One region of the Myxococcus sp. MISCRS1 genome, then DNA from elsewhere that is predicted to be linked to it. Evidence: riboswitches for the same ligand, from Rfam matches in the RefSeq annotation. Region 1 holds a riboswitch; each other region holds the start of a gene.
The links. A riboswitch is a leader RNA that binds a small molecule or an ion and turns the genes downstream of it on or off. The one in region 1 is predicted to bind cobalamin.
Positions count from the first base shown of each region.

Region 2: it holds a riboswitch for cobalamin, as region 1 does, so the genes downstream of both, OWM54_RS21680 (aspartate aminotransferase family protein) here and OWM54_RS26620 (hypothetical protein) in region 1, are expected to answer to the same signal.
Region 3: it holds a riboswitch for cobalamin, as region 1 does, so the genes downstream of both, OWM54_RS00525 (acyl-CoA thioesterase) here and OWM54_RS26620 (hypothetical protein) in region 1, are expected to answer to the same signal.

Region 1 covers NZ_JAPNKB010000001.1:6,672,899-6,682,713, reverse strand. Annotated here, with positions in the region: gene OWM54_RS26640 (serine/threonine protein kinase) at 1-2,526, opposite strand, end outside; gene OWM54_RS26635 (FHA domain-containing protein) at 2,610-4,292, opposite strand; gene OWM54_RS26630 (ubiquinol-cytochrome c reductase iron-sulfur subunit) at 4,444-4,935, opposite strand; gene OWM54_RS26625 (cell surface protein) at 4,932-5,660, opposite strand; gene OWM54_RS26620 (hypothetical protein) at 5,657-7,033, opposite strand; cobalamin riboswitch at 7,218-7,434, opposite strand; gene OWM54_RS26615 (MXAN_6577-like cysteine-rich protein) at 7,454-9,067, opposite strand; gene OWM54_RS26610 (TonB-dependent receptor plug domain-containing protein) at 9,401-9,815, opposite strand, start outside.
Region 2 covers NZ_JAPNKB010000001.1:5,457,100-5,466,914, reverse strand. Annotated here, with positions in the region: gene OWM54_RS21690 (acetyl ornithine aminotransferase family protein) at 1-668, opposite strand, end outside; gene OWM54_RS21685 (aldehyde dehydrogenase family protein) at 690-2,249, opposite strand; gene OWM54_RS21680 (aspartate aminotransferase family protein) at 2,246-3,610, opposite strand; cobalamin riboswitch at 3,875-4,089, opposite strand; gene OWM54_RS21675 (MDR family MFS transporter) at 4,271-6,073, shown strand; gene OWM54_RS21670 (adenylate/guanylate cyclase domain-containing protein) at 6,195-7,421, opposite strand; gene OWM54_RS21665 (hypothetical protein) at 7,563-8,339, opposite strand; gene OWM54_RS21660 (hypothetical protein) at 8,336-9,454, opposite strand; gene OWM54_RS21655 (M20/M25/M40 family metallo-hydrolase) at 9,601-9,815, opposite strand, start outside.
Region 3 covers NZ_JAPNKB010000001.1:168,557-178,371, reverse strand. Annotated here, with positions in the region: gene OWM54_RS00555 (sigma 54-interacting transcriptional regulator) at 1-891, opposite strand, end outside; gene OWM54_RS00550 (tetratricopeptide repeat protein) at 922-1,935, opposite strand; gene OWM54_RS00545 (serine/threonine-protein kinase) at 1,932-3,965, opposite strand; gene OWM54_RS00540 (6-phosphofructokinase) at 3,998-5,095, opposite strand; gene OWM54_RS00535 (hypothetical protein) at 5,237-5,719, opposite strand; gene OWM54_RS00530 (hypothetical protein) at 5,893-6,576, shown strand; gene OWM54_RS00525 (acyl-CoA thioesterase) at 6,742-7,161, opposite strand; cobalamin riboswitch at 7,287-7,525, opposite strand; gene OWM54_RS00520 (S1C family serine protease) at 7,644-8,984, shown strand; gene OWM54_RS00515 (FHA domain-containing protein) at 8,972-9,815, shown strand, end outside.

The sequences.
Region 1 (9,815 bases):
GCCCTGCACCGGCAACGCGCCCGAGCGCGACGGCACACCGGGGTTCGACGTCAACGCGGCGCCCTGCACCGGCAACGCGCCCGAGCGCGACGGCACGCCGGGGTTCGACGTCAACGCGGCGCCCTGCCCTGTCATCACTCCCGAGCGCGACGGCACGCCGGGGTTCGACGTCAGCGCCGCGTCGGGCATCGACATCGCACCCGAGCGCGACGGCACGCCGGGGTTCGACGTCAGGGAGCCACCGCGCGCGGACGCGGCGGCCGGAGGCATGGTCATCGCGCCCGAGCGCGACGGAGAACCTGGGGGCGGCGCGGCGGTGGCTGCCCCAGGTCCTGGCCGCGTCGTCACACCGGATGCGGGCTGCTCGCCCGCGAAGGGCATCGCGGCCCCAGGTCCGGGTCGCGTCGTCACGCCGGACGCCGGCGCCTCGCCAGCCGAGGGCACCGAGGCCCCCGGTCCTGGCCGCGTCGTCACACCCGACGCGGGCTGCTCACCCGCGAAGGGCACCGAGGCCCCAGGTCCAGGCCGCGTCGTCACACCCGACGCGGGCTGCTCACCCGCGAAGGGCATCGCGGCCCCAGGTCCAGGCCGCGTCGTCACACCGGATGCGGGCTGCTCACCCGCGAACGGCATCGAGGCCCCAGGTCCAGGCCGCGTCGTCACACCGGACGCGGGCTGCTCACCCGCGAAGGGCATCGCGGCCCCAGGTCCAGGCCGCGTCGTCACACCCGAAGCCGGCGCCTCGGAAGGCACGCTGACAGCGGGCATCACCATCACCCCGGAGCGCGCCGGAGACGCCGGTGCCGGCGCGCCAGGAGGCACGAGCGCCTGCCGCTGGGGCATCACCGCCGCGGGAGGCGGTGTGACGGGAGGCGGAGGAGGACGCGGGTTCCCGCCGCTGAACGTGGGGGGCCGGGACGCCGCGCCACGCGGGTCCTCACCGAAGGGACGCAGCGGCTCCGCGCGGGGGTCGGTGGCGTCGTAGGGGCTCCCCTGCCCGTCCGCGGGGCCGACGACCGCGCCCACGGGCAGCAGCTCCAGCTCCGTGGGCCGCGTGTCCGGGCGCGAAGGTGACGGTGGCGGGGCGGGAGGAATCGCCTCCGCGGGCATGGTCGTGAGCGGGACCTCGCGCGTCTGCGACGGCGGCCGAGGCGCGGGCGCGACGGCGGGCGGCGGCGCGGGCGGGCGGGCGGCCACCTCGGGCGCCACCTCCACGGACAGGGAGGGCGACGTGTCCGGATTCAGCCGGGCCGCCCGCACCCGAGCCTCCTCCTCCAGCGCCTCCAGCGGGAAGGCGGGCCGGGTGGACTCGTCCATCGGGATGCCCGGACGCGTCTCCCCGTCATCCACGGGCCCACCATCGCGACTGCGCCGCGTCGGATGGAAGGACAGCGCCTCCACCGGCCCATCCAGGCGGATGGTCTTCGCCGGCAACATCGCCCCCGCGGGCGGCGACGGACGCGGCGCGGCCCCCTCCTCCGAGGGCTCCGGAGCCGCGGCGCGCGCCTCGGCGTAGCCACCGCGCGGCACGTCCTTGAGGCTCGCGAGCAGCCGGCGCTCGGACTGGAAGTCCGCGGTGAACAGCTCGCGCATGAAGCGGCTGACGCTCTCCGGCCCCGCGCTGGGGTCGATCTCCATCAGGCACGCCTGCAGCCGGCCGCGGAACTCCTCCGCCGTCTGGAAGCGCTGCGCCGGGTCCACCTCCAGCGCCTTGGCCACCAGCGCCGTCACCGAGCGCGGCGTGAGCGGCTCCACCTCGTCCAGCGGCGCCACCTTCGGGTTGGCCACCACGGACATCAGCTCGCCGGGGTGGATGCCGTCGAAGGGGTTCTTCCCACAGATGAGCTCGTAGAGCGTCAGGCCCACCGCGTACAGGTCCGCGCGCCGGTCCACCGGCTGGTGCCGGGCCTGCTCCGGGGACATGTAGAGGAACTTGCCCAGGATGATGCTCGGGTTCGTCTTCGCCGCCGACAGCCGGCTCTTGGCCAGCCCGAAGTCGATGACCTTCACCTCCCCCTCGTAGGAGATGAGGATGTTCTGCGGCGAGATGTCCCGGTGGACCAGCTTCAGGTCCTCCCCGTCGTCGTCCTTCTTGCGGTGCGCGTACGCCAGCGCGTCCAGCACCCGGCCCATGACGTAGAGGATGAACGTCAGCGGCAGCGGAACCTGCCTGTCCCCCACCCGGGCGGCCACCTTGCGCAGGTCCTTGCCGTCCACGTGCTCGAGGGCCATGTAAGCCTCGCCCTCGTGCAGCCCCATGTCCAGCACCTGGGCGATGGAGCCGTGGCTCAGGCGGACGAGCGTGCGCGCCTCCCCCACGAAGCGCTCGACGAAGTCGGTGTCCTCGGCGAGCTGCGGGAGGATCTTCTTGATGACGCAGAGCTTCTCGAAGCCCTGCGCGCCCTCCAGCCTCGCGAGATAGATTTCACCCATGCCGCCCGTCGCCAGATGGGACAGGAGGGTGTACCGGCCAAAGGGCTGGGGCCGGAACGGGCGCAGCCGGGCGGAGGGGTTATGAGCGTTCATGGGGGCGGGGGTCCACCACTCGGGCGCCCATTGAACCCTGGCTTGCCCTGGTCCATCAACCCGTCAACCTGCCGCAGGGGGTTTCACCGCAGGCCGGGGTTGGTCAACACCCCGACGTCCTCGTCGAGGACCTCGAAGGCGGCCACCTTCTCCTTGGGGGGGCGCACCAGCCGCTCCCCCAGGGGCATCACGTCGAAGCGGGCCGCCACGGCCGCCAGCACCTTACCGGAAATCAACACCTGCCCGGGGTTGCCCGTCGCCGCCAGCCAGGTGGCCACGGACATGCCCTCGCCCACGGCGGTGTAGTCGGGGCGGACCTCGTTGCCGATCATCCCCACCAGGGCGCGCGTGGTGTGCAGGGCCATCCGGAGCGAGCAGCGCTCGTCCAGGGGACGGCGGCTCATCGCCCGCTCCCAGTCCGAGCGCAGGGCCAAGGCCGCCCGCACCGCCCGCACGGAGTCCTCGCCCTTCACGTACGGCACGCCGAACAGGGCCCGCATGGACTCACCGATGAAGGACTCCACGGTGGCCTCGAAGCTGAACACGATGCCGGTGGCGCGCGAGTGGAAGTCGCTCAGCAGGCTGGTCGCCTTGGCCCCGCCGATGCGCGACGCCAGCGCGGGGAAGCCCACCAGCTCCACGTGCAGCACGGTGAGGGTGCGCTCCTCCAGGCCCGGCAGGCGGCCGCCCTGGCGCTGGGCCTCGGTGGCGCGGCGCTCGGCGACGTCGGGCGGGTGGAAGCGCTCCAGCGAGCGGCGCAGTCGCTCCTGCGTGGCGCCGCCGTCGCGCGGGGAGAACTTCTGCACGCCGGTGGCCACCAGGTGCGCCACCGCCGAGCACGCGTCCAGCATGGGCTCCAGCCCGTCGCCCTTGGCGGAGGTGTTGACGTAGAGCACGCCCTGGTACGGGGCCTCGGAGCCGATGGGGATGCACAGCACGCTGGCCACGCCGTAGAGGATGACGCTCTCGCGCGCGGCGAAGCGGCGGTCGTCGCGCACGTCGCCCACCGCGAGCGCGCGGCCCTGGCGCAGCGCCTCGTCGACGATGGCGTCGGACACCGGCACCTCGCCCTTGGCCAGCCGTCCCCGGTGGCGCACCGCCGCGGGGACGAGCGCGCCCGTGGGGTGCTTGAGCAGCACCACCGCCGTGGTGGCGTCGGTGCGCTCCAGCAGCCGGTCCATCGTCAGGTCCAGGAAGGTGGACAGCGTGGTGGCGGTGGAGAGCGCCTCCGCGGTGCGGAACATCAGCACCAGCGTCTCCTGCGCCACGCGGGGGCTGGCCGGGGGGACGAACGAGGCCTGCTGGTTGAAGTCCTCGAAGGGCACCGGCCCCACGTTGTCGAGCAGGCGCAGCACGTCCGCGTCGCGCACGCTCTTGGCGAGCAGGACCGACGGGCCCACGTCCTGTCCGTGGCCGAAGCGCACGACGCCGCCGGCGCCCAGGTCCACCATCTCCGTGGCGGCGTTCTCCACGGTGTTGGGCTGGCGCACCGCGAGCGTGTTCTCGCCCAGCGCCACGGAGTCGCCGGGGGACAGCTGCCGGGAGCCCTGCAGGGGCGCGCCGTTGACGCGGCTGCCGTTGCGGCTGCCCAGGTCCTCGATGCGCAGGATGTCCGCCTCCACGTAGAGGCGCGCGTGCCGGCGCGAGACCAGGTCTCCGCCCAGCACGATGTCGTTCTCGTCGGCGCGGCCCAGGCTCGTCACGCCCTCGGGCAAGTCATAGGACGTGTCGAAGTAGCCGGGCCCGTTGATGATGATCTGCCACATCGAATCCCCGACATTACACGACTCTCTCTCAACGTAAGAGAGGGAGACCTGTGCCCCGGAGGGGGACGGGGCTGACCCGGACTCCCGGCGCAAAGGCCCGTCGCCGGGTCAGGACTGACAGTGCGCCGGGCCGCTCCCTCGGGTGCGGGGCTCAGCGGGGTCGGTGGATGAAGACGGACGCGCCTTGCCGCACCGCGGTGAACGCCGCCAGCGGCCGCCGGGCCGGGCCCTGGAGGACGGCGCCGTCCAGGGCGAAGCGCGAGCCGTGACAGGGGCACTCCACCACGCCCTCCCCGGGCCGCCAGTCCACGCCGCAGTCGCCGTGCGTGCAGATGCGCCACAGCGCCACGAAGCACCCGGGCGTCGTGTGGACGAGCAGCACGTCCAGCAGGGCCTCAGGCGCATGCACCCGGGCGTGGCCTCCGGGGGACTCGAGGCCCGGATGCGCTTCGAGCCGCACCTCCACCCAGCCCTCGGCGGCGGTGCCGGGCTGGGGGAGGTCGGGGCAGGAGGCGCCCTCGGGCGGAGGGGCCAGGACGATGGCCTCCCGCCACTCGCCGCCGCACCCCGCGCCCAGCGTGGCCAGGGCACAGCCGCCCCGGGCCAACGTGAGGAGCGCGGCGCGGCGGTCCAGGTCCGTCATGGCGCGGCGGTCAGCGACACGCCGTTCACCACGGCGACGGCGTCCAGGTCGAACCCCGCGGAGGTGCCCGCCGAGCCGTTGGTGCCCGCGTCGACGATGCGCACGTAGCGCGCCCGGGCGAGGCCCACGGTGGCCAGGTCGAACCCGTCACCGCCGGCCACGGCGGGGTCCGTGGCGCTGATGCCAGCGGCGGGGTTGGCCGTCACGGGACGCACGCCCGCGCAGCCCGGGTAGTTGTTCGTCGCGTCCGAGGGGGCGCAGGGGAACTCGTGCCACTGCACGCCGTCATCGCTCACCGAGACGCGGCCCCGCTCGGTGAAGGCGCGCGGGCCTCCGGCGATGAGGAAGCCGTTCTCGAAGACGAGCAGGTCCACGCCCGGGCCATCCACCACCGCGAGGTCCGTGAAGCGCAGGGTGATGGAGCCACCCTGCCCCAGCGAGAGGACATCCAGCGAGCCGCTGTCCAGCCCCGCGCCCACCGGCGCGCCCAGGACGATGGACGGGAAGCGGTCCTGTCCGAAGCCCGCGCCGGGGCCGGGCAGGTACTCGACCACTTCGTCGGCGTACGGGTCCGCGGGCCGCGAGGGGCTCGCGTCGGTCCCCGAGTCACCGGGCCCCGCGTCGTCGTCCGTGACGGGAGCCTCGTCCCCACCGCACGCGGACAGGCTCAGCGCCAGGGCGAGCACGGTGCCGCGACCGAACCACGAGGAGGCGCGCGTGCTCACGGCGCCACCTGGAGGCGCACCAGGCGCCGGCCGTTGCGGTCAGCCACGCCGACGAGCACGTCGGAGCCGAGCGCCTTGAGCATCCGCACCGTGGTGCACTGGTTGACGTAGGTGAGCACGGGCACGCGCGCGCCCACCGTCACGGCGTCATTCGCGCCGACGGACAGCGCGTAGCGGGACACGTCGGTGGCGACGAAGTCGTAGTCCGGGGGAGCGTAGGCGCCGCGGTTGAGCACCACGCCACCGCCGAAGGCCGCGACGTCGTTGAAGTCGCTGCCCACGTCGACCTTCGCTTGCGTGCCCAGGTCCAGCGGCGTGCCGCTGGTGATGGCGGTGGCGAGCGTCGTGGGCGCCACGCCGTGGAGGACGTTGACGAAGTTCTGGTCGAAGTAGCCCAGCGCGGCGACGCCCGTGTCCGTCACGGCGGTGAAGCCGCTTCCCACCACGTCACCCTGCGGGAAGTTGACCGCGCGCACCGTGCCCATGGGGTCCGTGGACGTCACGAGACCATAGACAGCCAGGTCGGAGGCCGAGCCCAGACCGCCGCCGTTGACGAGCACCGCGCTCAGCTCCCCGGACGAGAAGGCCGCCGCGGAGAAGTTCTTGGGCGCGACGACGAAGCTCGAGTGGGCCGGCGTGGCCAGGTCATACGCGGCGACGTTGCCCGGCGAGCCCGTGGCGCCCAGCGTGTAGCCGGTGAAGACGCGCAGGCCGTCGTTGATGACATAGCCGTTCGGGTACACCGTGGCGCCGCCCTCGCGGTCCGCGGGGGTGATGATGTCGAAGAGCTTCGTGGTGCCCGGCAGGAGGTCGGGCCAGGTGCCCAGCGAGTACAGCGCGGCGTCCTTGCCTCGTCCCTGGATGCCGTAGAACGCATACGTGGGGCCCGGAGAAGCACCGAGCGCGAGGATGTCCGGCGACAGCGCCACGGACTCGGCGGCGACGAAGCCCGGCTGGAGCACGAGCGTGCCCAGCTTCGGGTCCAGCGGCACCGTCGCGCAGTCGACCACCACGGGGCCGGCATCCGGCTCACCCGCGTCCGGCGCACCTGCATCCGGCTCACCCGCGTCGGGCGTGCCCGAGTCCGGCTGACCCGCGTCGGGCGTGCCGGAGTCCGGCGTACCAGAATCCGGCGTCCCGGAGTCCGGCGGGCCCGCGTCGGGCGTGCCCGAATCCGGCGTCCCCGCATCGGGGGTCGGGGTGGTGGGGAGGGGCTCGGTCTCGCACCGCTCGTCGACGCAGACCCACTGCTGTCCCGCGGGGGCCTCGCCATTGTCGGCGCGGCAGTCGAACGGGTCGACACACTCCGGGTTGCAACCGGTGCCGAGCAGGGCCACGGCGAAGGAGGCCACGGCCAGTGATGCGGACTTCATCCAAGGTTTCGCGCGCTTCGATTCAGCCGTCTTCATCTGCGTCCTCGTCCCTCTCCGCCCCCACGGGCGGGTGGGCTTCCAGGAGGACGCGGTCGAAGGCGGGCACCCGAGCACCCCACGGTGCGCGGTGAATGGGCTGACGCCTCCGCCGCCTCCCCTCGGAGGCCTCGGTGATGTCCGTGCCCAAGGGGCACGGGTCCACGGCAGGTTTTCGGACTCGCAGGCGCGGGAGCCCCGGAGGGCGCCCACCTAGTGGCCGTCGCTTCCCAGTCCCGTGAGGGACCAGTGCTTCAATGACGGCGGTCGTTCCTGCACACCGCTGCGGGGCAGTCCCGGATTCGCACCGGGTTCCCTAGAGCCGCCGTGGTTCGCACGACGGCACCGAGGACGCGGCCGGGATATGGCGGGCGACAGGCATTGTCAATGGAGCGCGGTGACGTCGATGGCGTTGGACACGGGGCGTCGAGGGTCCACCGGGCACGCCTCCAGCGCGGGGCCCTTCGCGGTGGGCGTGGAGTAGCCCCTGCGCTCGGTGAGGGTGCCGTCACCGACCTCCACGACGAAGACGCGGCCCGCGTTGGTGTCCGCCAGGTACACCGCGCCACGGGACACGGCGAAGCGGCTGGCCACCGACAACAGGCAACCCGGTGCGCCGGGCTGACAGCCAGGATTCAGCGCGTAGGAGGCCACGGGGACATCGTTCTTCACCAGCACCAGCCCCGTGGAGCGAACGGACGTGGCGAGGTAGCCGTTGGCCGTGTCGTAGATGGCCTCACCGATGCAGGCGACCACGAGCTGGTCACCGACGGCTTCCACGTAGCCCGCGTTGAGGCAGCGCTCCTGGCCCAGGTCGATGGCGCTGACGGCGCCGGTGGCGGGGTCGATGCGCGCGAGCATGCCCGGCCCGTTGGGGCGGTAGTCGTTGGCGGGGTTGAGGTTGGTGAGCGCCACGTACACGTGGGTGCGCGTCGCCGTCACCGAGAACGGCAGGGGCATGGAGCCCGTGCCGTCGAAGGGCTTCAGGTCCAGGCCGGTGAGCGACAGCGTGTCCACCTTGCGCGGCTGCGTGGGGTCGGAGATGTCCACGCGCGCCACGGCGTTGCCGTGCTGGAAGTTGGAGCTGCCGGTGCCGAAGAGCGGGATGTAGAGCAGGTCGCCGAAGCGCGCGAGCGCCTGGGGGCTGGTGTTCGGGCCGAGGTTCAACTGCCCCACGGTGCGCAGGCCCAGGCCGTTGCCGTGGGACGGGCCGTCACGGCGGAGCACCTGGAGCGTGTTGTTCACCGAGTCGATGACGTACACGTGGGGCGGGTCCACGAGGATGTCATTGGGGGAGCCGGACACGACGCCCAGCGAGTCCTCCTCGACGAGCGCGCCCAGGTTGCCTCCAGGCGCCTGGAGCAGCTTGCCGTTGGTCATGTCCGCGCCGAGCACGAAGCCATCCCAGGACGCGAGCGCCTGGATGCCCGCGCCGAACTCTCGGCGAGGTCCGAGCTGGTCCGTCCCCGCCTGGAGGCCCACGAGCTGTCCGTTGGTGAAGCACGCGGCCACGACGTCGTAGGTGCAACGCCCGGAGCGGCAGGACTGCGCGTCGGGGCACACGTTGCCGCAGGCGCCGCAGTGGAGCGCGTCCGTCTGGCCGTCCACGCACGCGCCGGAGCAGCGCAGCAGCCCCTCGGAGCAGCCCTCGCGACAGGTGCCGGACTCGCAGACCTGCCCGGCGGCACAGGCCGAGCCACACGCGCCGCAGTGGGCGACATCCGTCGCGGTGTCCACGCAGGCGCCGTTGCAGGACTCGGTGCCCGCGCGGCAACCACAGGCGCCGTCCTGACAGACCTCCCCCGAGGAGCACGTGGTGCCACAGGCGCCGCAGTGCGCGGTGTCGCTCCGCGTGTCCACGCAGGCGCCGTCACAGACGACGAGGCCGGAGGTGCAGACCACGCCCTCATCCGGACAGCCCGTGAGCACGAGCGCCGAGGCACAGAGCAGCGACAGGACGAGCAGCCTGGGCGCTACGAAGGAAGGAACAGGAAGCATCGAGTCCTCAGGAAGGGGAAGGCAGGCGCGGCATCACCGCGAACGACCGGTGCCAGGGAGAGCGAACACATGCGACGCGCACCTCGCGAGCGGGCCCCACGGACGAACCGGACGCGAGGAGCGTGCGTGCGAGATGCCCCCTGCGAGAGGACGGCGCTGCAACGGGTGCCGTGAACGACCGGCATGGGCACGCGAGCGCGCAGGGCGCGCAGCTCATGAGCCGAGCGGCCCAGCGAGAGTTGCGCGGGCGGCTGAGAGGACCGCACACCGACTGGCGACGGCGCGGTGTCACCTCGCACGCCACGCGCTCCGGAACAACTCCGGCGTCCGGGCTCACGGAGCGCGCGGTGCATTCGAGCCCTCGGGAGCAGAAGGAGCCGGCTCGAGCGACACCGCGAGCGTCGCGTACGCCGCGCGCCCTGGCAGCGGGAAGCCGGTGAAATCCTGCACCCGCGCGTCGAGCAGGTTCTTCACCTCGACCGACAGCGTCACCTCGGGCCTGCGCAGGAAGGTGCTGGAGGCCCCCACGCTCCACAGCGTGCGCGAGGGCAGAGAGCGCGTGCCCGTGCGGTTGACGAACTGCGACGCCTGATACAGCACCTCGGTGCGCGCGTTGAGCCACTCCGGCCCCGCGCGCAGGCGCCCCACCCACTTGTGTCGCGGGCGATTGGGCAGGTCCTGGTTGAAGTAGCGCGGGTCTCCAAACCGGTTCTGCGTGCGCAGCCACGTGTAGCCACCGCTCGCCGAC
Region 2 (9,815 bases), 1.2 Mb from region 1:
ACCTCGCGCGGGTCCACGTGGTTGACGAACCACTCGCGCTCCAGCGCCAGGGCCGGGTTGCACGCGTCGCCGCACGCCTGCGGCGCGCAGCCGTTGGGACAGCGGTACGGATTCGCGTACGGGACGTGGATGACGCCGGGCAGGAGCGGCCCGAAGAAGGCGCGCTGGGCCACCTTCGACGAGTTGAGCGAGATGGCGCCGTAGGTCCGCCCATGGAAGCCGCCCTTGAAGGCGACGATGTACTGGCGGCGCGTGTGGTGCCGCGCGAGCTTGATGGCGCCCTCGACCGCCTCCGTGCCGGAGTTGGTGAGGAAGACCTTCTTGGGTCCCATCTCGGGCAGGTAGCCGGCGAGCCTGGCGCAGAGCTTCGAGAAGGCGTCGTAGTAGAAGTCCGTGCCGCAGATGTGCAGGAAGCGGCCCGCGGCCTCCTGGACGGCCTTCACCACGTGAGGATGCGCGTGGCCCGTGGAGGCCACGGCGATGCCCGCCATGAAGTCGAGGAAGCGGTTGCCGTCGACGTCGTGGACCCAGGGGCCCTCGCCGCGCTCGACGACGAGCGGGTACTCCTTGATGTACGAGGGCGAGCTGAAGCGCTGGTCCAGCTCGATGATGGCGCGCGCCTTCGGCCCCGGCAGGGCGGTCTTCACTTCGGGATGGAGCATGGTCATGGGGGTCTCCTGTCGAGGGCGTCAGCCCATCCGTGTCTGCGCCTGCTCGCGCATGAATTGAGCGACGTAGTAGGGGCCGCAGCCGCCCTTGCCGGACCCGCCGCTGCCCTTCCAACCGCAGAAGGACTGCACGCCGGGCCACGCGCCCGTCGTCGCGCCCGTGCGGCGGTTGGCGTAGAGGACGCCCGCCTCGGCCTGGGCCATGAAGCGCTCCACCTCCTCGGCATCGCGGCTGAAGATGCCGGCGGTGAGGCCGTAGTCGCAGTCATTGGCCCGCAGGAGCGCCTCGTCCAACGTCGAGAAGCGCGTCACGCCGACGAAGGGCAGGAACAGCTCGTCGCGCATGAGGCGATGTCCGTGCGAGAGCGCCACCACCGTGGGCTCCACGAAGTGGCCCTCCTCGAGCGCGGCCTCCAGACGGGGACGTCCACCTCCCGCAATCACCGCGCCGTCCTGGCGGGCCTCATCCACCGCGCGCTCGAAGCGCTTCACCGCCGCCGCGTTGATGACGGGGCCGGTGAAGACGGACGCGAGCGACGGGTCACCCACCCGCGCGTCACGCGCCTTCGCGGCGAGGCCGTCGGTGAACGCGTTGTACAGCGACTCGTGCACGTAGATGCGCGACAGGGCGCTGCACTTCTGACCGGACATGCCGAAGGCGGAGCGGAAGCAACCCTCGATGGCGGCCTCCAGGTCCGCGTCGCGACAGACGATGGCGGGGTTCTTCCCGCCCAGCTCCAGGAGGCACGGCCGCACGCGGCCCGTGGACATCCGCCGGTGCAGCTCCATGCCCACCGCCTTGCTGCCGGTGAAGGACACGCCGTCGATGCCGGGGTGGCGCACCAGCGCCGCGCCCACCGCCTCGCCCTCGCCGTGCGCGACCTGGAAGACGCCCGGAGGCAGGCCCGCGTCGACGAGCGCCTGGTACAGGCCCTCCGCGCACCAGGGCGTCTCCTCGCTGGGCTTGAGGATGACGCTGTTGCCGCCGAGCAGCGCGCCGCCGCTCATCCCCGCCGCGAGCGCGAGCGGGAAGTTGAACGGCGAGATGATGACGAAGACGCCATAGGGCCGCAGCACGCTGCGCGTGTCCTCGTTGGGGGACAGCCGCGCCATGGGCCGCGAGTAGCCCTCCGCCTGCTCGAGCTGACCCGCGTAGTAGCGCAGCAGGTCCGCGGACTCCTCCACGTCACCGAGCGACTCGAGCCGGCTCTTGCCCACCTCCAGCGTCATGCGCGCGGACAGCTCCATGCGCCGCTCGGAGATGAGGTCCGCGGCGCGGCGGAGGATGCGCACGCGCTCCTGCCACGGCGTCGCGCCCCAGCCGCGCTGGGCCTCGCGCGCCACGCGCACCACGCGGTCCACCTCGGCCACGGGCGTGCGGTGGACGGACACGAGCAGCTCGTCCGGCCGCGCGGGGTTGCGGCTCTGAAGCAGGTCTCCACTCCGGAACGCCTCGCCGCCGAGCCACGACGGCAGCTCTCCGCCCAGCGTCGAGCGCACGGCGGCGAGCGCCTCGTCGAACTGCGCGTGCAGCGCGGACAGGTCCGCCTCCAGCACCGAGTAGGTGATGCGGAAACTCATGACGCCTCCTGGAAGAAGTGGTGGATGCCGCGGGCGAGCGTGTCGACCAGTTCGTCGACCTCCGCCTCGGTGATGACCAACGGGGGGCCGACCATGAGCAGGTCCCCGTTCGTCCCGTCCGCGTGGCCCGTGTTGGACCAGAGGACCAGCCCCCGCTCGAACAGCGCCGACAGCAGTCGCTCGATGACCTTGCGCGCGCGTGGGAAGGGGCGCTTGCTCGCGGTGTCCTCGACCAGCTCGATGCCGGCCATCAGCCCCACGCCCTGCACGGAGCCGACATGCGGCAGCGCGCCCAGCGCCTCACGCAGGCGGCGCTGGAGGTGCGCGCCCACGCGCCCGGCGTGGGCCACCAGGTCGTGCCGCTCGTAGTAGTCGAGCACCGCCAGCCCCGCCGCCGTCATCGCGGGCGCCTGGAGGTACGTCTGCGCGTGCATGAAGCCGCCCGAGCCCCGGCGCAGCTCCTCCAGGTGCTCCTCGCGGATGAGCAGCGCGCTCAAGGGCGCGTAGCCCCCGCTGATGCCCTTGCCGAGCACCAGCACGTCCGGGGTGAAGTGGAACAGGTCGCTGGCGAAGAAGCGGCCGGTGCGCCCGCAGCCGCACATGACCTCGTCGGCGATGGTGAGGATGCCGTGCTCGCGGCACACGGCGCTCACGCGCTCGAAGTACCCGGGCGGTGGAGGCGACGCGCCCGCGGACGAGCCGATGACGGGCTCCGCGATGAAGGCGGCGATGGTGTCCGGGCCCTCGCGGCGAATCGTCTCCTCGAGCAGCCGCGCGTAGTGCTCGGCGCCGTCGCGCGCGTAGTTCTCCAGCCCGGAGCGGTACGGGTACGGCGCGGGCGTGGTGACGACCTCCGCCAGCAGGGGGCCGAAGAAGGTCTTGTAGTGGGGCCGCCCCGACAGCGAGAGCGCGTACAGCGTGTTGCCGTGGTAGCCGGGCACGCGCGCGATGACCTTGCCGCGCTGGGGCTGGCCGCGCTCGACCCAGAGCTGGCGGACGAACTTCACCGCGGCCTCCACCGCCTCGGAGCCCGAGCCGAGGAACGCGGCGCGCGTGAGCCCCTGGGGCGCGAGGGCGCACAGGCGCGTGGCGAGCGCCTCGGTGACGTCGGTGGTGAAGTGGGTGCCGTTGACGTAGGCGACGCGCAGCAGCTGCTCATGGATGCGGTCCGCCACCTCGCGGTTGCCGTGACCCACGCTGGCCACGAGCGCACCGGCGGAGGCGTCGAGGTAGCGCTTGCCGCTCGCGTCGAAGAGGTGGACGCCCTGGCCGTGCGTCACCACGGGGAAGTCGCGCGCGAGATTGCGCAGCAGCACGTTCCCCTGGGGGTAGCGCACCGTGTGCCTGGCTTCGTCCCGCATCGTCCGTCCTCCACGCAGCGCGGACGACCGGAGGTCGCCCGACAGGGCTCCCGCGTGGAAGAAGGGCAGTCACGATGCGCGCGTGAGCGCACACCAGGCCCCGACTGGAGCCCACGGACCGACCTTCGCCCCCACGGGCGACTGGAGACACGGGGGATGGAGGTCGGAGAAGTCGAGCGTGCGTGAGGGCCCGTCGAGGCACGAGCGCCGCTCGAACCTTCCGGCCGTCCCACGCGGCTCCAGGTCGAAACCGTCCGTGGATTTCTCCCACGGTCGGATGCGGGCAGGTCTTCGGGCTCGTGAGCGCTTCGGCCTTGGGGGCCGGCTTCCTACGACTCGTCGCTTCCCAGCTCCCCAGGGGAACCAGTGCGGATGACGAGGCTCGTTCTCACTTACCGCTGCGGGGCAGCCCCGGATTCGAACCGGGTTCCCTTTTAAGCTCGGACCGAGGTCCGAGCACCAACATGGGGCGGTATGTACTGTTCGCCTCTTCGGACTGTCAAGCGAAGCGCCGGTGCGCGCTCGACGCGCGGGGACGTGACGTCTGCCGGTGCGCGGGGATGTTCGACGAGCAACCTGCCGTGCATGAGCGCTGGCGCATCCCGCGCGCAGGCGTCACCTTCATCGGTGGCGCTCCGCGTCGGAGGACGCCTCCAGACCATGGCTCCGTCCGCCGCGAACACCGCCGCCGCGCCCTTCACGTTCACCCGTGCACAGAGGGTGTTCACGATGTCGGGCGCGCTGCTCGGGCTGCTGCTCGCGGCGCTGGACCAGACGATTGTCGCCACGGCGGGTCCCTCCATCCAGGCGGACCTGGGCATCTCCCCCGCGCTCTATCCGTGGCTGACGACGTCGTACCTGGTCGCGTCGACGATGATGGTGCCCGTGTGGGGGAAGCTGTCGGACCTGCTGGGCCGGCGCATTGTGCTGGCGGCGGGAATCGTCGTGTTCCTGCTGGGCAGCTTCCTGTGCGGCGTGTCGCGCTCGACGCTGACGCTCATCCTGTACCGCGCGGTGCAGGGGGTGGGCAGCGCGGCGCTCTTCACCGCGTCGCTGTCGGTGGTGGCGGACCTCTATCCGCCGCGCGAGCGAGGCAAGTACCAGGGCCTGTTCGGCGCGATGTTCGGCCTGTCGAGCGTGGTGGGGCCGCTGGCGGGAGGCTTCATCACGGACCGGCTGGGGTGGCACTGGGTGTTCTTCATCAACCTGCCGGTGGGCGCGGTGGCGCTCGCGCTCGTGCTCTCGCGCATGCCGGCGCTCAAGCCGCCGGGGGCCTCGCGCGGGAGGCTGGATGTGACGGGCGCGGTGCTGCTGGCGCTGGCGGTGGTGCCGCTCCTGCTCGCGCTCAGCCTGGGACGTGGCGCGGAGCAGGTGGCGCACGGTGGCGGCTGGGCGTGGAGCTCGTGGCAGGTGCTGGGGTTGTTCGCGCTCGCGGCGGTGGGGACGGTGTTGTTCCTGCGCGAGGAGAGGCGCGCGCAGGAGCCGCTGCTGGACCTGAAGCTGTTCCAGGACCGGACGTTCGCGCTGGGGAACGCGGCGGTGTTCGTCATCGGCGCGGTGTTCCTGTCGGGCGTGGTGTTCCTGCCGCTGTTCATGGTGAACGTGGTGGGGCTGTCGGCCACGCACGCGGGGCTGACGTTGACGCCGCTGACGTTGGGCGTGGTGGCGGGCAACATCCTCAGCGGTCAGCTGGTGTCGCGCATCGGCCGGTACAAGGGGCTGATGCTGGGCTCGCTGGTGGTGTTGATGGTGGGCTTCACGGTGATGGGGTTCACGCTGACGCCCACGTCGACGCAGACGGAGGTCACGGTGAAGATGGTCCTGGTGGGCGTGGGCCTGGGACCGTCGATTCCGCTCTACACGCTGGCCATCCAGAACGCGGTGTCACCCCAGCGCATCGGCGTGGCCACGGCGATGGCCACGTTCTTCCGTCAGCTCGGGATGACGCTGGGCGTGGCGCTGCTCGGCGCGGTGTTCGCGACGACGCTGTCGCATCAGCTGGGCACCCGCGTGGCGAGCGCCACGGAGGGACTGCAGCCGAAGCTGCGCGCCGAGCTGGCGTCCGCGGTGCCCGGTGTCGACGGGAGCGAGGCGGGCCCCGCGCAGTCGGCCTTCCAGGCGGAGAAGGTGAAGGAGCGCGTGCGCGCGGAGCTGGAGGCCGAGCGGCAGGCCCTTCAGCGCCCGGAGGTACGGGAGCAACGTGCGAAGGAAACGGCGCCCTCCGATGCGCGCGAGCAGCCTGCCGCGGCGTCAGCGCTCTCCGCTGTGGACGCGAAGGAACAGCGGGCGCTGGAGGCGGTCGACCGGACGGCGCTGGCGCTGAAGGAGTCCTTCACGCGGGCGGTGGAGGCGGTGTACCGCTGCGCCATCTTCGTCGCGCTGCTCGCGTTCCTGGTGACACTGCGGCTGCCCGAACAACCCCTGCAACGCGGGCGCGCGCGGGCACCGGCACCCACGGAATGAGCTCGGCGGCGCGCAACGCGCACGGAGGCGGACCGGGCCTTGCGCCGGTACACACGCCAGTGCGCGAGGGCACCGGGGCGGTGTGCCGGGCATCACCACCACGGACGGGACAGCGCCGGGCTCACGCGGCGGTGAGCGCGGAGGACTCCGAGTCGAGCGTGTAGATGCGCACGGGGTGGGGCACGCCCTTGACGGGGTGGTGCCCCAGGTCCTTCACGTCGCCACGGTAGTGGGAGACGAAGGACTCGGAGAGGAGCACGGGCTCGTTGAGCCCCGCGCACAGGCCCGCGATGCGGCTGGCCAGGTTCACCGCCGGGCCGATGACGGTGAAGTCGAGCCGGTCCGACGCGCCGATGTTCCCGTACATCACGTCGCCGACGTGGAGCGACGCGCCGAACTCGTAGGTGGGCAGGCCCCTGCGGCGGCGCGAGGCGTTGTCCTGCTCGCTGGCACGCACCGCCTCGTGCACGGTGCGCGCGGCGGCGGCGCAGCGGTCCTCCACGAGGGCGTGGTCGTCGATGCGGAAGATGGCCAGCACGGCGTCGCCCATGAACTTGAGCACCTCCGCGCCGTGCGAGTGGAAGGCGCCGACCATCGTCTCGAAGTAGGCGTTGAGCAGCTCGAGCAATGCGTCGCGGGGCAGCGCATCCGACAGCGCGGTGAAGCTGCGCAAGTCGCTCAGGCAGATGACGGCGGAGGTCGTCTCGCCGTCGCCGCGCCGAATCTGTCCCTGGAGGACGCGGCGCCCCGCGTCGCGGCCCAGGTACGTGTCGAGCAGCACGCCCGTCATGTCCTTGCGCGCGAAGACCTCCAGCACCAGCTCCAGGATGGGCTGCAGCTCGTGGAGCAGGGCGCGGTGCGCGTCCGTGAAGCCCCCGGGCTCGGAGGTGGCCCAGGAGACGCCGTGGCGCGAGTCATCGCTGAAGCACACCGGCAGCGCGAGGTACTCGGTGAGCCCCTCGGCGCGCAGCTCGGTGAACATGGGGAAGTCGCCGTCCGGGAGCGGCTGCTCCAGGCGGCGGTGGATGACGGGCAGCCCCTCGCGCAGGGCCTTGAAGGGGCTCTTCGAGAACGCGGGCAGGTGCTGGAGGCCGTGGGGGTGGACCTCGGCGGTGGCGCCATGTCCGACGCGCCAGCGGAAGCTCCGGGCGTGCAGGAGCGGGTGCAGCGTGAAGAGGACGATGGAGGCGCGCGACACGGGCACACCGCACGCGGTCAGCCGTTCACACAGGCCCGACAGCAGCGGCACGGGATTGGGCAGACGCCTTGCTTCCACGGCGAGCCAGCCCACCACGGAGGAGAAGGCATGGTCGCGAAGGCTTCGCGAGTCTCCGGCATTCACTTTCACGAGGCACTCACCACCCCCCGGCGGGCCGAGCCGGGCCGGGCGCGAAGCAACCATGACGAACCCGGAGCGTCAACGGAGACCTCGGAGAGCGAGCGGGCGGGTGCCTGTCCCCGCCGCCCCTCCCCCGAGTGTGCGTGGACCTCACAGCTCGTCGAACAGGTCGACGACGGCCTGCGCCAACAACTCCTGCTCGTCGGAGGAATGCTGCGACGCGTACGTGAGGACATCCTGAACGCCCGCCGCGTCCCTGCTCCAGAAGAGCGTCTTCAGCCGCGCTCGCAGCCGCTCACCCTCGTCACCCGCCGAGTCGAGCGCCTCGCGCGTGGACTGCGCGCCCACCAGCTTGACGTAGACGAACATGTCGAAGCTGTCCTTGGACTTCTCGGGACGATGCTCACGCTTGGCGCGCTCCTTCATCGTGAGGAAGCCCACCGCGTCGGGCAACAGAATCGCCAGGGACTTTCCGCCCACGGTGAGCGACACCTGCTGGCTCCGACGCAGGGCGACGCGAGAGTCCAGCAGCGGCGTCATCTGCGTGGGGAGCGCGTCGACCTCCACATCCCCTGGCGCGAAGAGGTCCAGGTCCATGCGCTGACCACTGGGCAGGTCCTTCGACCAACGATAACCCTTCGAGCGTCGGGAGAAGCCTCGTTCCGAGAAGACCTCGGGGAGCCGGCCCGCCATGAACTCCGAGCCGTCCATGTCGAACAGCAGGTCGGGCTCGAACGAGAACCCCCGCTCCACGGCCACGCCCGTGTCCGTCTCGACGGCGATGACCCCCGAGCCTCCGCGGCGCTTCGACTCCAACGCGAGCACCTGTCCACCGATGAGCATCACGGGCGTCGACAGCGCTCCCAGGTCGAGCAACAGCTCCCGGAGCTCGCCCAGGATTTCGTCGAACCGCTCCTCGTCGGTCACTCGAAGTCCTCGACGAGCGGCAACGACCTCGCGAAGCGACGCAGCAGCTCGTCCGCCTGTTCCTCACCACGCCCGCCGCTGTGCTGGAAGTCCACGGCCAGTTGGGGGAGCGCCACGCCCGGGCCATGCGGGAGGGCGCGCGGACTGGAATAGATGCCTCCCACCTCCGTCTCCGCGGAGGGCTCCGCGCGGAGAATCCAGAAGTTGTGCGGCGTCATCCGGCGCAGCTCGAAGGCGCGGATGGCCGCCTCCTGCGAACCGGAGAGATAGAGCCCGTGGGGCAGCCCCGAGACGAACCGCTCCTCGGGTTCAAGGGCACTCGCCAGGGAGAAGATGGAGCGAATCCCCTGGGAGCTCAGCCTCCGATACCCCGCCTCGAGCGCCTGGGACGTCGTGGAGGGCGCGTTGAACCCCTCCTTCGAGATGGCCGTGGGACGTCCGTGCTTCATCCACGTCTTGAGCAGCCCCACGGGCTCGCGAAGGCGCACGCCGCCGCTGACGTCCACCAGTCCCTCCTGGGTGAGTCGCTTGATGACCCCATGCGCATACGCGTAGCTCGTCTGGGTCTGGTCCGAGAGGGCGCGCACCGTCCAGCGACGGCCGGGGGACTCGAGCAGCGCGCGCACGATGCGACTGCCCTTGCCGTGGAACACCGGCTCGCGAGGGACGCGGTTCGAGGAGCCGCGCCCCTGAATCCGGATGAAGGTGCTCCCGGTGCGCAGGAAGAACGTGCCGCGTTGATCCACCAGCGCGAGCTCTTCGTTCGCGCAGGCCTCGACCACGCGAGGCGACGCGGAGTCGGTGACGAGCATCGGCACACGGAAGGTCGGCAGCTTGTCGAAGTCCGTTTCCCGGTGACGAAGCTGCTCGCGGAGCGACAGCAGCTTGTCCTTCTGGGCCACCACCTGCGCGGGGAACAGGGGCGCGCGGTAGCTCAACAGCACCGGGACCCTGGCCTCCGGAAGTCGGACCTCCGCGAGGTCATAAGCCGACTCCCCTCCCGGACCGGTCCGCGGGATGATCAACCCCTCCTGACGCACCAGCTCCACGCCCGCCGGAAGCGTCGGCGGGTCCTTCCAGAACTCTTCCCTGAAGTGGGGTCTATCGGGCTTCATTCAATTTTGTCGATACTGCTACGATTCCTAGCAACCAGCTAGCTCGCTGATAGCTATCACTCGATTATCGACAAAATTAAGTCACGGACACCCAGAGCCCGTCCAGGCGCCACGGAGGGGCCCGGAGTCCCGAGCCCCTCCCCTGCTCAGTGCCCCGACGAGGCCTTCGCAGGGGCGGCCACGGGAGCCCCGCCACCCGGGGGCGCAGCCGGAGCCTCCGGCCGCGCGAGCGTGTCCGGGGACTCGGCCATCGCATACGTCACCCACGCGGTGGCGGCCGTGCTCCGCGCCAGGTCCTGAGGGTCCACCTTGTCCAACGTGTCCGCGTGCGTGTGGTGCACATCGAAGTAGCGGCTCGCGT
Region 3 (9,815 bases), 6.5 Mb from region 1:
CTTGAGGTCGTTGACCAGCATCGCGTTCTGCAGGACGAGCGACGCCTGCGCCGCGAAGATGGTGAGCATGTCCGCGCTCTTGGGCTCGAACCGGTTCACCAGCCGGTCGTTGCCCACGTAGATGACGCCGAACAGGTCGCCCTTGTGCATCAGCGGAACGCACATGACCGAGTGCACGCGCAGGTTGACCACGGACTCGCTGGCCTTGAACTCGGGGGCGTCCACCGCGTCCGCGACGATGAGGGGCCGCTGCTCCTTGACCACCTTGGCGATGATGGAGTCGGACAGCTTCTCCACCGCGTCCTCGATGTTCTCGCGCGCCACGTTGCGCGCCACCTTCACGCGCGGGTCTCCGCTCTCCATCAGGATGAGGAAGCCCTTGTCGGCGCGCGTCACCTCGATGGCCTCGTCCATCAGGCTCTCGAGGATGCGCTCCACGTCGTAGAGCGCCAGCAGCCGCTCGCTGAAGGCGGTGAGCCGGCGCAGCATGGCCAGCTCGCGGCCGGGTACCCCGGGCAGCTCCGTGGTGTGTGAGTCCGACGTGTCCCTGGTCGCCGGCGCCTCGCGCTGCGCCGGGGCGAGCGTGGAGGGCGGGGGCGCGCGCGGGGCGTCCTCGCGGGAGAACTTCAGCTCCGTGTTGCCCACGCGCAGCACGTCGCCGGTGGCGAGCGCGTGGGTGTCGCGCTTCTTGCCGTTGACCTGCACGGTGGCGCCCAGGGTGCCCACCTCGTAGCGCGTGCCGTCGAAGGTGACGTGCAGGGCGCTGTCGGGGACACCGGGGTCGTCGAGCGCGATGTCGTTGTCCGCGCTGCGGCCGATGCTGGTGATGCGCTTGTGCAGGGCGATCTCGCGGACCTTGCCATCAGGACTGCGGACGGTGAGGCTGGCCATAGGGCTTCACATACCTGGAGGTTGAGGGGCTCAGAAGGTGAGGGACAGGGCGACGCCGCCGCCGCCGGAGGTGGGGTACACGCCCACGCGCGCGGTGGTGCGCGGCGGGGTGGCGCGGGGAGTCAGGACCTCGGTGCGCGGCGTGGTTCGCGCCGGAGGCTCGCGCGTCTCCACGGTGGTGCGCACCACCTGGTCCTCATGGTGGTACAGCGCGTCCACCACGCCCAGGGCGTAGATGGTGTAGAAGCCCGCGGCCGAGGCCAGCTTGAGCAACTGCCAGGTGTCTCGCTGGCGCTCGCGGCTGGTGGGGATGAAGCGGATGGTGATGGAGGCCTTGCCGTCGTCATCGAGCACGTTGTCCAGCTCGAGCGTGCGCTCCTCGAAGAGCGACTCGTAGGCGAAGTAGGAGATGACGCTCGTCACCGCGAGCACACCCTCGGTGGCGGCGAAGACGATGCCCAGGCTGTTGCGGCCCTGCTGGAACTGGCCCGCGCCGAAGGGGACGAAGTTGACCAGGAAGTTGCGCTTCTCCACGGTGCGCACGTTGACCTGGCTGGCCAGCTCCTCGGCGCGGCGGCGCAGCACCTCCGCCTCCACGCGCTCGCGCTCGCGGCGCTCGGTCTCCGCCTTCTCGCGCTCCTGGCGCAGCCGGCGCTCCTGACGCAGGAACTCCAGCTCGTTGGTCATGTCGTCCTTGATGCCCTCCAGGAAGGCCACCGCGGGGGGCGGGACGACGAACGGGTCCAGGCTGAAGTCGGGGTCCAACCGGAGCAGGGCGCGCAGGTGGCGCGAGGCCTCCTCGGTGCGGCCCAGGTTGAACGCGGCCAGGCCCGCCAGCTTGTGCAGCTCCACCAGCTCGTCCTCGCCCAGCCCGCCCCGGTCGATGCGCGCGCCGGCGCGGTCCAGGACCTCGGCGTACTTGCCGTACTCGAAGCTGGCGCGCAGGGCCGTCACCTCCGGGTCCCCGGTGTCCTCCTGCGCGAGCGAGGCGGCTGGCGTCCACAGCACGAGCCAGAGCGAGATGAGCGCGAGCCCACGGTTCATTCGGGGGACAGGCTCCCGGCCACGAGCGTCGGCTCTCCCGGGCGCAGCTGCACCACGCGGCGCTCCGTCTTGTAGCCGGGGTGGGAGATCTCCACCGCGACGGTGTGGAGGAAGCCCGCGGGGCCGCGCGGCGCGCGAATCTCGAACGGGTGCTGGACGCTGTCGCGCGCGGTGCGCACCTGGTCGCCCACGCGCACGGTGGCCTCGGCGGGCGTGTACTCGAGCGAGAGCGGTGACGGCTTGGGCTGGGCCCCCAGGTGGAAGCGGTTCTCGCCGTCGGACTGGACCTCGATGTCCTCCTTCACGTCCAGGCAGTAGTCGCAGGAGATGGTGACGGTGTGGCGCCCCGGGGACAGCTCCACGTCGTGCTTCGACAGGGCCTGGGCGCTCGGCGCGCCGTCGCCCACGCGGATGACCCCGAAGGGCCGCACGAGGATGGTGGCGAAGACCTTCTTCGACCCCGGCTGCCGTCCGGCGACGCGCTCCTCACCAGGGCCTCCCGCCGCGCGCGCATCGTCCGCGGCGCGAGGTGTGCTGCCCACCGCGCGCGGACCGCCCGTGCGCGGGGAGGGCCCGCCCGGGACCAGGGACAGCGCGTCGGCGCGGGGGCCCGGCGCCTCGGTGGGCGAGTTCTTCGACGCCATGCCGCGCGAGCCCTCGCTCCGGGGCGACGGCGTGCGTGTGCCTGGACCCTCGGGGGCTCGCGGCAGCGCGCCGGGGGCCACGCCGGTGCCCGTGGGCGCGGCGGGCCCAGCCCCGGTCGGGTCGGTGGAGGAGGGCGCCGTCGCCTCGGGGCCGCTCGGCTCGCGGCCTCCGGACGTCATGGACGGGGGCGTGGAGGGCGTGCTCGCCTCGGGCGGATGGAACGCGGCGTCGGCGGGCGCGTGGTACAGCTTGTAGCCGCCGAGGCTCACGGCCGTGAGGGACGCGAGCCCCACCGCGAGCCGGATGCCGCGCCGTCGCCACTTCCGCGCGCGCTGCGCCCGCTGGATGCCCTTGAGCAGCCCCAGCGCCCGCGCGTTCTGCGCGTCCAGCGCCAGCACCTGGTTGAGGCAGCCGAGCGCGCGCGGCGTGCGCTTCTCCGCGAGCAGTCGCTCACCGCGCTCCAGCAGCGACGCGACGATGCGCTGGCGCGCGAGCTTCCGGTACGACGGCGGGTCGGCGAAGAACGACACCAGCTCCTCGCCCACGCGGGCGAAGCCCAGGCCCGCCAGGTAGTCCGCGAGCGCGTCGCGCAGCTTGCCGGCGTCAGGGTAGCGCTGGTTCGGGTCCCTCTGGAGACAGCGCGCGCAGATGTCCGCCAGCTCATCCGACAGACACGGGACGCGGCGGCGCGGGTCCTCGTAGTCGCCGTCGAGGATGCGCTTGAGCGTGGCCGTGGTGTTGGGCGCGGAGAAGGGCAGCCGGCCCGTCATGGCCGCGTAGAACATGATGCCCACGCTGAAGACGTCCGCCTCGGGGCCGGCCTCCAGGCCCTCGATGATCTCGGGGGACATGTGCGCGGGCGAGCCCACGAGCGTGCCCGTCACCGTCATCCGCTCCTCGATGTCGAGCAGCCGCGCGATGCCGAAGTCCATGAGCTTGAGGATGCCGTCCTCGCGCACCATGACGTTCTCGGGCTTCAGGTCGCGATGGATGACGCCCGCCTCATGCGCATGCGCGAGCGCCGCGGCCAGCTCGTGGATGACCATGGCCGCCAGCTCCGGCGGATCCATGGGCCCCTCGTCGAGCACCGTCTTGAGCGTCTGGCCGCGGATGTACTCGGTGACGATGAACGCGTCCTGCGCGTCCGCGGCGGAGAAGTCGAACACCTCGAGGATGTTGGGGTGGTGCAGCTTGGCCACCGCGCGGGCCTCGCGCGCGAGCCTCCGCCGCGACTCGTCCTTGCCCGCCAGGTGGGGGTGCAGCACCTTCACGGCCACTTCACGGTCCAGGGCGGTGTCGAGCCCCTTGTACACGACGCTCATGCCCCCCGAGCCGAGCTGCTCGAGGATGCGATAGCGACCGATATGGCGGCCGACGAGCGTCATGACGTGTGCGGCGAAAGTGCCTTCCCCCTCCCTCAGTCCCCGAAGCTGATGCCCATGCTCTTCGCGAAGCGCACCAGCTCGCCGGAAGGGTCCACCCGGCGCTCCTTGCGCGACTCGCTCAGCGGTACCGCGACAATCTCTCCGGCGCGCAGGGCCACCATGTGGTCCCACTGTCCATCGCGCACCAGGTCCAGCACCTTGCAACCATAGCGCGTGGCGAGCACGCGGTCCGCCGCGCTCGGGCTCCCGCCACGCTGCAGGTGGCCCAGCACGTTGACGCGGATCTCCGCTTCCACGTGCTGCGCCAGCAGGTCCGCGCACACCTTGCCGGAGCCGCCCAGCCGCACCACGCCGCGTCCGGGCACGTCCTCGGCCTTGTCCAGCACGGCCAGCGTGCCGCCCACGGGGAAGGCGCCCTCGGAGATGGCGATGATGGAGAAGCTGCGGCGGCGCGTGGCCCTGCGGCGCAGCTTCTCCACGATGGACTCCACCCGGTAGGGAATCTCCGGGATGAGGATGACGTCCGCTCCGCCAGCAAGCCCGCTCTCGAGCGTGAGGAAGCCCGCGTGCCGGCCCATGATCTCCACCAGCATCACCCGGTCGTGCGCCTCCGCCGTGGAGTGCAGCCGATCCAACGCCTCCGTCACGATGAGCCGCGCGGTGTCGAAGCCGAACGTCTGGTCCGTCCCGCTCAGGTCGTTGTCGATGGTCTTCGGACAGCCCACCACCTTGAGGCCCTTCTCACTGAGCCGGTGGCCGATGGACAGCGTGCCGTCGCCGCCCACCGCGATGACTCCGTCGAGCTTCAGCGCCTCGCAGCGGCGCAGCACGGCGTCGGACACATCGCGCTCCACCCAACGTTCACCCTCCCTGAAGGCGTAGATGAACGGGTTGGCGCGGTTGGACGTGCCCAGGATGGTGCCGCCCTTGGGGAGGATGCCGCGCGTGTCCTCCTCGGTGAGGGGACGCGTGAGGTCGGGCTCCACCAGGCCCATGTAGCCGTTCTCGATGCCGACGAACTCGTGGCCGAACTCGTGCGTGCCCCGCTTGACGAGGCCGCGGATGAGCGCGTTGAGCCCGGGGCAGTCTCCGCCACCGGTGAGGACTCCGAGTCTCAGTGAACGGGCCATAGGGGTCGGACGCGGGTGTCAGAGGCAGGAGTGCCCACCATGACAGCGACGTCGGACCTGATGATAGGAGGCCCCCGCGCCGGGGTGCAACGCGCGAATCACCTCACGGATCGGATTTCCGAGTGGAAACGCGAGCTTCCATCAGTCCCGCTTGAGGCGGCGACGAGAGGCGACGCGGTCCAGCAGGGCCTGCAGACGGGGCTGGGGCGCCTTGGGCAGCGCCTTGTCTGTCGGAGATTGTAGGGGCATCTCCTTCGCCATCCGGTAGACCTCGATCAACCGCTCCTTGAAGAGCTCGTTGTCGGGGCGCTCCTGGACGGCGCGGCGGTAGGCGGCGGCCGCTCCCACGTAGTCCCCGAGGGCGAACAGGCGCTCACCCTCCTGGGCGGGTGAGGAGGGGCCGAGCGGGAGCTCAGGCTCCTCGGGCGGTCGGGAGGCCTCCAGCTTCTGGAGCTCCAGGGGCTGGAGGGACTCGCGGAGGTTGGCGAGCTTGTCGGCGAGCGCGCCGTCGTCCGGGAAGGCCAGGAGGAGCGCCTCATAGAGGTCGAGCGCCTCGACCAGCTCTCCACGGCGCAGCGCTCGGTCGGCGCGAGCCTCCATCTCCACCCGGGCTGCAGGATTCATCTCGGCGCGAGGTTACCCGTGCCCGACGGGGATGTCACAACGAAGGCGCGCGGGCCTGACTTCGCGGTGAGCCGGGCCGGTGGGCCTCATGCCCGTGAAGCCGTGTCTTCTGGGTATCCATGGGTTCATGCGGCCTGGCGCGTGAGTGGCCGCGTCCGGGGCTCGGGGGGCCTATGCTGCGCGGTGTGAGCCTCTCGTGGGTGGCAGGCGGGTGGTTGTTGCTGTCGGGCGCGCTCGGGACCGAGCTGCGGCGCGACGGCTACGTGCTGCGTCCGCCCGAGGGCTTCCACATGGTGCGGTGGGAGCCGTACACGGGCTCGGTGGCGGGGGCGGTGACGTTGGACGCGGAGACGCCGAGGGCCTTGTCCGCGGCGCTCGCGGATGGCGAGGGCCCGGAGGCCGCGACGATGTTGGTGTCGGTGGTGGAGCGCGGCTTCTCCGCGAGCCCGTCCGAGCGTGACGACTTCGCGTCGGCGGTGATGCAGCACTTCCAGCGGGAGCTGGGGGTGGTGCTGTCGCCGGAGCGCGTGGACCGGATTGGAGGCGATGCGCCGCGCGTGGAGGTGCTGGGGACGCTGCGGGACGCGGGGCAGACGCGCACGGTGCTGGTGGCGGGGCTCGCGTCCGAGGGGCGGCACGCGGTGGTCGTCGTCAGCGCGCCCGCGGTGCGCTGGGAGGTGCTGGCGCCGAGCGTCCGAGCCTCGCTGGAGACGTTCCGCCTGGAGCCGACGACGACGCCTGGCGTGGTTCCCCGGCGCTTGTTGGGCGCGCTCGCGGGGGCGCTGGCCGGTGCGCTGGTGGCGTCATACGCGGCGTGGCGCCGGGGGCGCGCGGGGCGGATGGCCTCCGAGTCGTGACGACCGCGCGGCTCGCGCACGAATGAATCCCCGGTGGCGCCCTGGGCGGCGCCGCGAGCGGGCCGCCTCGGAGGCGGGCGGGTCCCCGCGTGATGCCATCTGCTGGAGTGCGCGCCGGAGCCCGAGGAGCCGGCCCCGGCGCGCATTGCGTTTCAGGGCTTCACGTCACTGCGCACCCGGCTCGGGCAAGAGCGGGGGCACGGCGGTGGGCTTGCGGTGCTCATCCAGCGCCACGAGCACGAAGCGCCCGCGCGTGCACAGCTCCCGCGCGCCCGTGAGCAGGTCCTCGGCGAACATCTCCACGTCCACGGTGACGGAGGTGCGGCCCGTCGCCGTCACGCGGCTGACCAGCTCCACGAGCTGCCCCTGCTGCACGGGCATGTGGAAGTCCACGCGCTCGCTGGACGCGGTGACCACGGTGCGGCGCGTGTAGCGGCTGGCGGTGATGAACGCGGACATGTCCATCCACCTCAGGGCCTGACCTCCGAAGAGGGTGCCGTAGTGGTTGGTCTGATCGGGGAACACCATGTCCACCATCCGCGTCTCGGTGGCGGAGGAGGGGAGGGACGGCTGCATGTGACTCATGGACGGACTCCTGGCCCACGGGCCTCCCCGGACATGAAGACCTCCGAGGGCGGCGGTGGGCCGCGAGGGATGGCCTGACCTTCCCGCGAAGGCCGGGGGCGAAGCGCCACCCGGGGCGCTGTCCGCGTCCCAGATGGGCTCGAGGCAGGTTTTCGGGCTCCGTGGGCCTCCCACCACCCGCCCCTCATCGCGGCGCGTGCTGGCGTCCTAGGCGCCGTCCCTTCCCAGCCCTCGTCTGCCGAGGACCAGTGCGTTCGACGGCGTTCGTTCCCACTGACCGCTGCGGGGCAGCTCCGGATTCACACCGGATTCCCTTGCTAAACCTCGTGGACCCCCACGAGGCACCTCGGGCGGGGCGGACCCTACCCGCTGCCCGGCGCGTCGCCAACAGGGCAGGTGGGTCGACGAGCGCACCGGAGGCCTCATGCCCCGCCACTCGGTACCCCCGCGCGCGCGGCGCTGGGATAGCGTGCGCCGCATCCATGTTCGTCTTCCTCCTCGTCGCCGTGCTGGGGCAGGCGCCGGCCGTCGCCCCATCCGAACCGGGCGCGCCCTCCGCCGTCCGAAGCCAACCCGACGTCGTGCCCGCTCCCGCGCCCGAGCCGCCTCCGGCCGTGTTGCCCCCGGCCACCCACGAGCTCTTCCAGCGCATCCAGAACCGCGTCGCCCAGGTGCGCATCATCGAGCGCCGCTCGGGCACGCGCTCCTCCATCGGCTCCGCCTTCTTCGTCTCGGCCGACGGGTACGCCATCACCAACTACCACGTGGTCTCCGACGTGGTGCTCCACCCGGAGGACTACACCGCGCAGCTCGTGCTGCGCACCGGCGGGGAGCCCGTGCCCGCGCGCCTGGTGGACGTGGACGTGGTGCACGACCTGGCCGTCATCCGCATGGATGAACCGGTGAAGGACTACTTCGTCCTGGAGGACCGCGAGCCGCCCCAGGGCGCGCGCCTGTTCGCCATGGGCAACCCCCATGACCTGGGCACCACCATCGTCGAGGGCACGTACAACGGCTTCATCCAGGACTCGCTCTACGAGCGCCTGCACTTCAGCGGCGCCATCAACCCGGGCATGAGCGGCGGCCCGACGCTGACGGGGCAGGGCACCGTGGTGGGCGTCAACGTGGCCACCATGGGCAACCAGCTGGGCTTCCTGGTGCCGGTGCACCGCGCGAGGACGCTGCTCGGCCGGGCGCTGAAGATGGCGCCGGACGCGACGCCCGCGCTGCTGGAGACGGTGCGCGCGCAGCTCATCGAGAACCAGCAGCGGCTCACCGAGCAGATGCTCGCGGCCTCGCTGCCGAAGCAGACCCTGGGCAGCTACCACGTCCCGGGCCGCTGGATCCCCTTCCTCAAGTGCTGGGGCGACACGCCGCATGACCCGGAGGTGCCGTACACCGTGACGAACTACCAGTGCTCGTCCGAGGAGGACATCTACCTGTCCTCGCGGCACCGCACCGGCGTGGTGGCCTTCCTGCATCAGCAGGCCTCCAGCCAGGAGCTGGGCGCGCTGCGCTTCTCCGCGCTCTACACCGCGCTGTTCTCGCAGGACCCGGACACGGTGGAGGCCTCGCGCGAGGACGTCACCAACTTCCGGTGCACCTCCGAGTTCGTGGACGTGGGCGGGCTGCCCGTGCGCGCGGCCATGTGCCTGCGCGCGTACAAGCGCTTCCCGGGGCTCTATGACCTGGTGCTGCGCGCCGCCGCGCTCAACGCCAGCACCAGCGGGGTGGACACCAGCCTCACGCTGGGCGGCTTCACGGCGGACAACGCGCGCAAGCTGGCGCGCCGCTACCTGGAGGGGCTGTCGTGGACGAAGTGATCTTCCTGGAGGTGTTGGAGGGTGACTCCGTCCACACGCGTCACCGGCTGGATCGCTTCCCGGCCACGGTGGGCCGCGCGTACTCGAACGACGTCATCCTGGATGACCCGAAGGTCTCCGCCGAGCACCTGCGCATCGACCGCCGCGAGGACGGCGCGCTCGTGCTGCGCGACGTCGGCAGCGACAACGGCACCTGGCGCGTGCAGCCCTGGACGCAGCTGGCGGAGCTGGAGCTGGCGCCCGACACCCGCGTGGCGGTGGGGGACACGGTGCTGCGCTTCCGGGCCCGCAACCACGCGGTGCCGCCCACGGTGGTGAGCACCGTGTCCGGCGAGCCCCGCGAGCGCGTGTTCGAGCACCCGCGCGCCTTCCCCGTGGCGATGCTGTCCCTGCTGCTGTTCAGCGCGCTGGCGTCCTACCTGGGCAACTACGCGCGCACGGACTGGGGCGAGCTCACGGTGGCCCTGGTGATGCCCCTGACGCTCACGCTCCTGTGGGCCGGAGGCTGGGCGGTGGCCAGCCGCATCTCCCGTCGCCACTTCCACTACCGCGCGCACGCGACCATCGGCGCGCTGGTGCTGCTGGGCGCCGTCGCGCTGCCGCTGCTGGTGGCCGCGCTGGGCTTCAGCCTGGGCCTGGGCGCGAGCCTCTCTTGGGTGTACCACGCGACGTTCCTGCTCCTCATGGGCTGGGGGCTCTTCTGGCACCTGCGCTACGTGGCGCGGTGGGAGCCGGCGCGGCTGGTGCGGGTGCTCGTCGTGGTGACGCTGGCCTTCGGCGCCGTGTCGCGGGCGAACGATTTGCTGGGCAACGAGCCCTTCAGCACGTCGC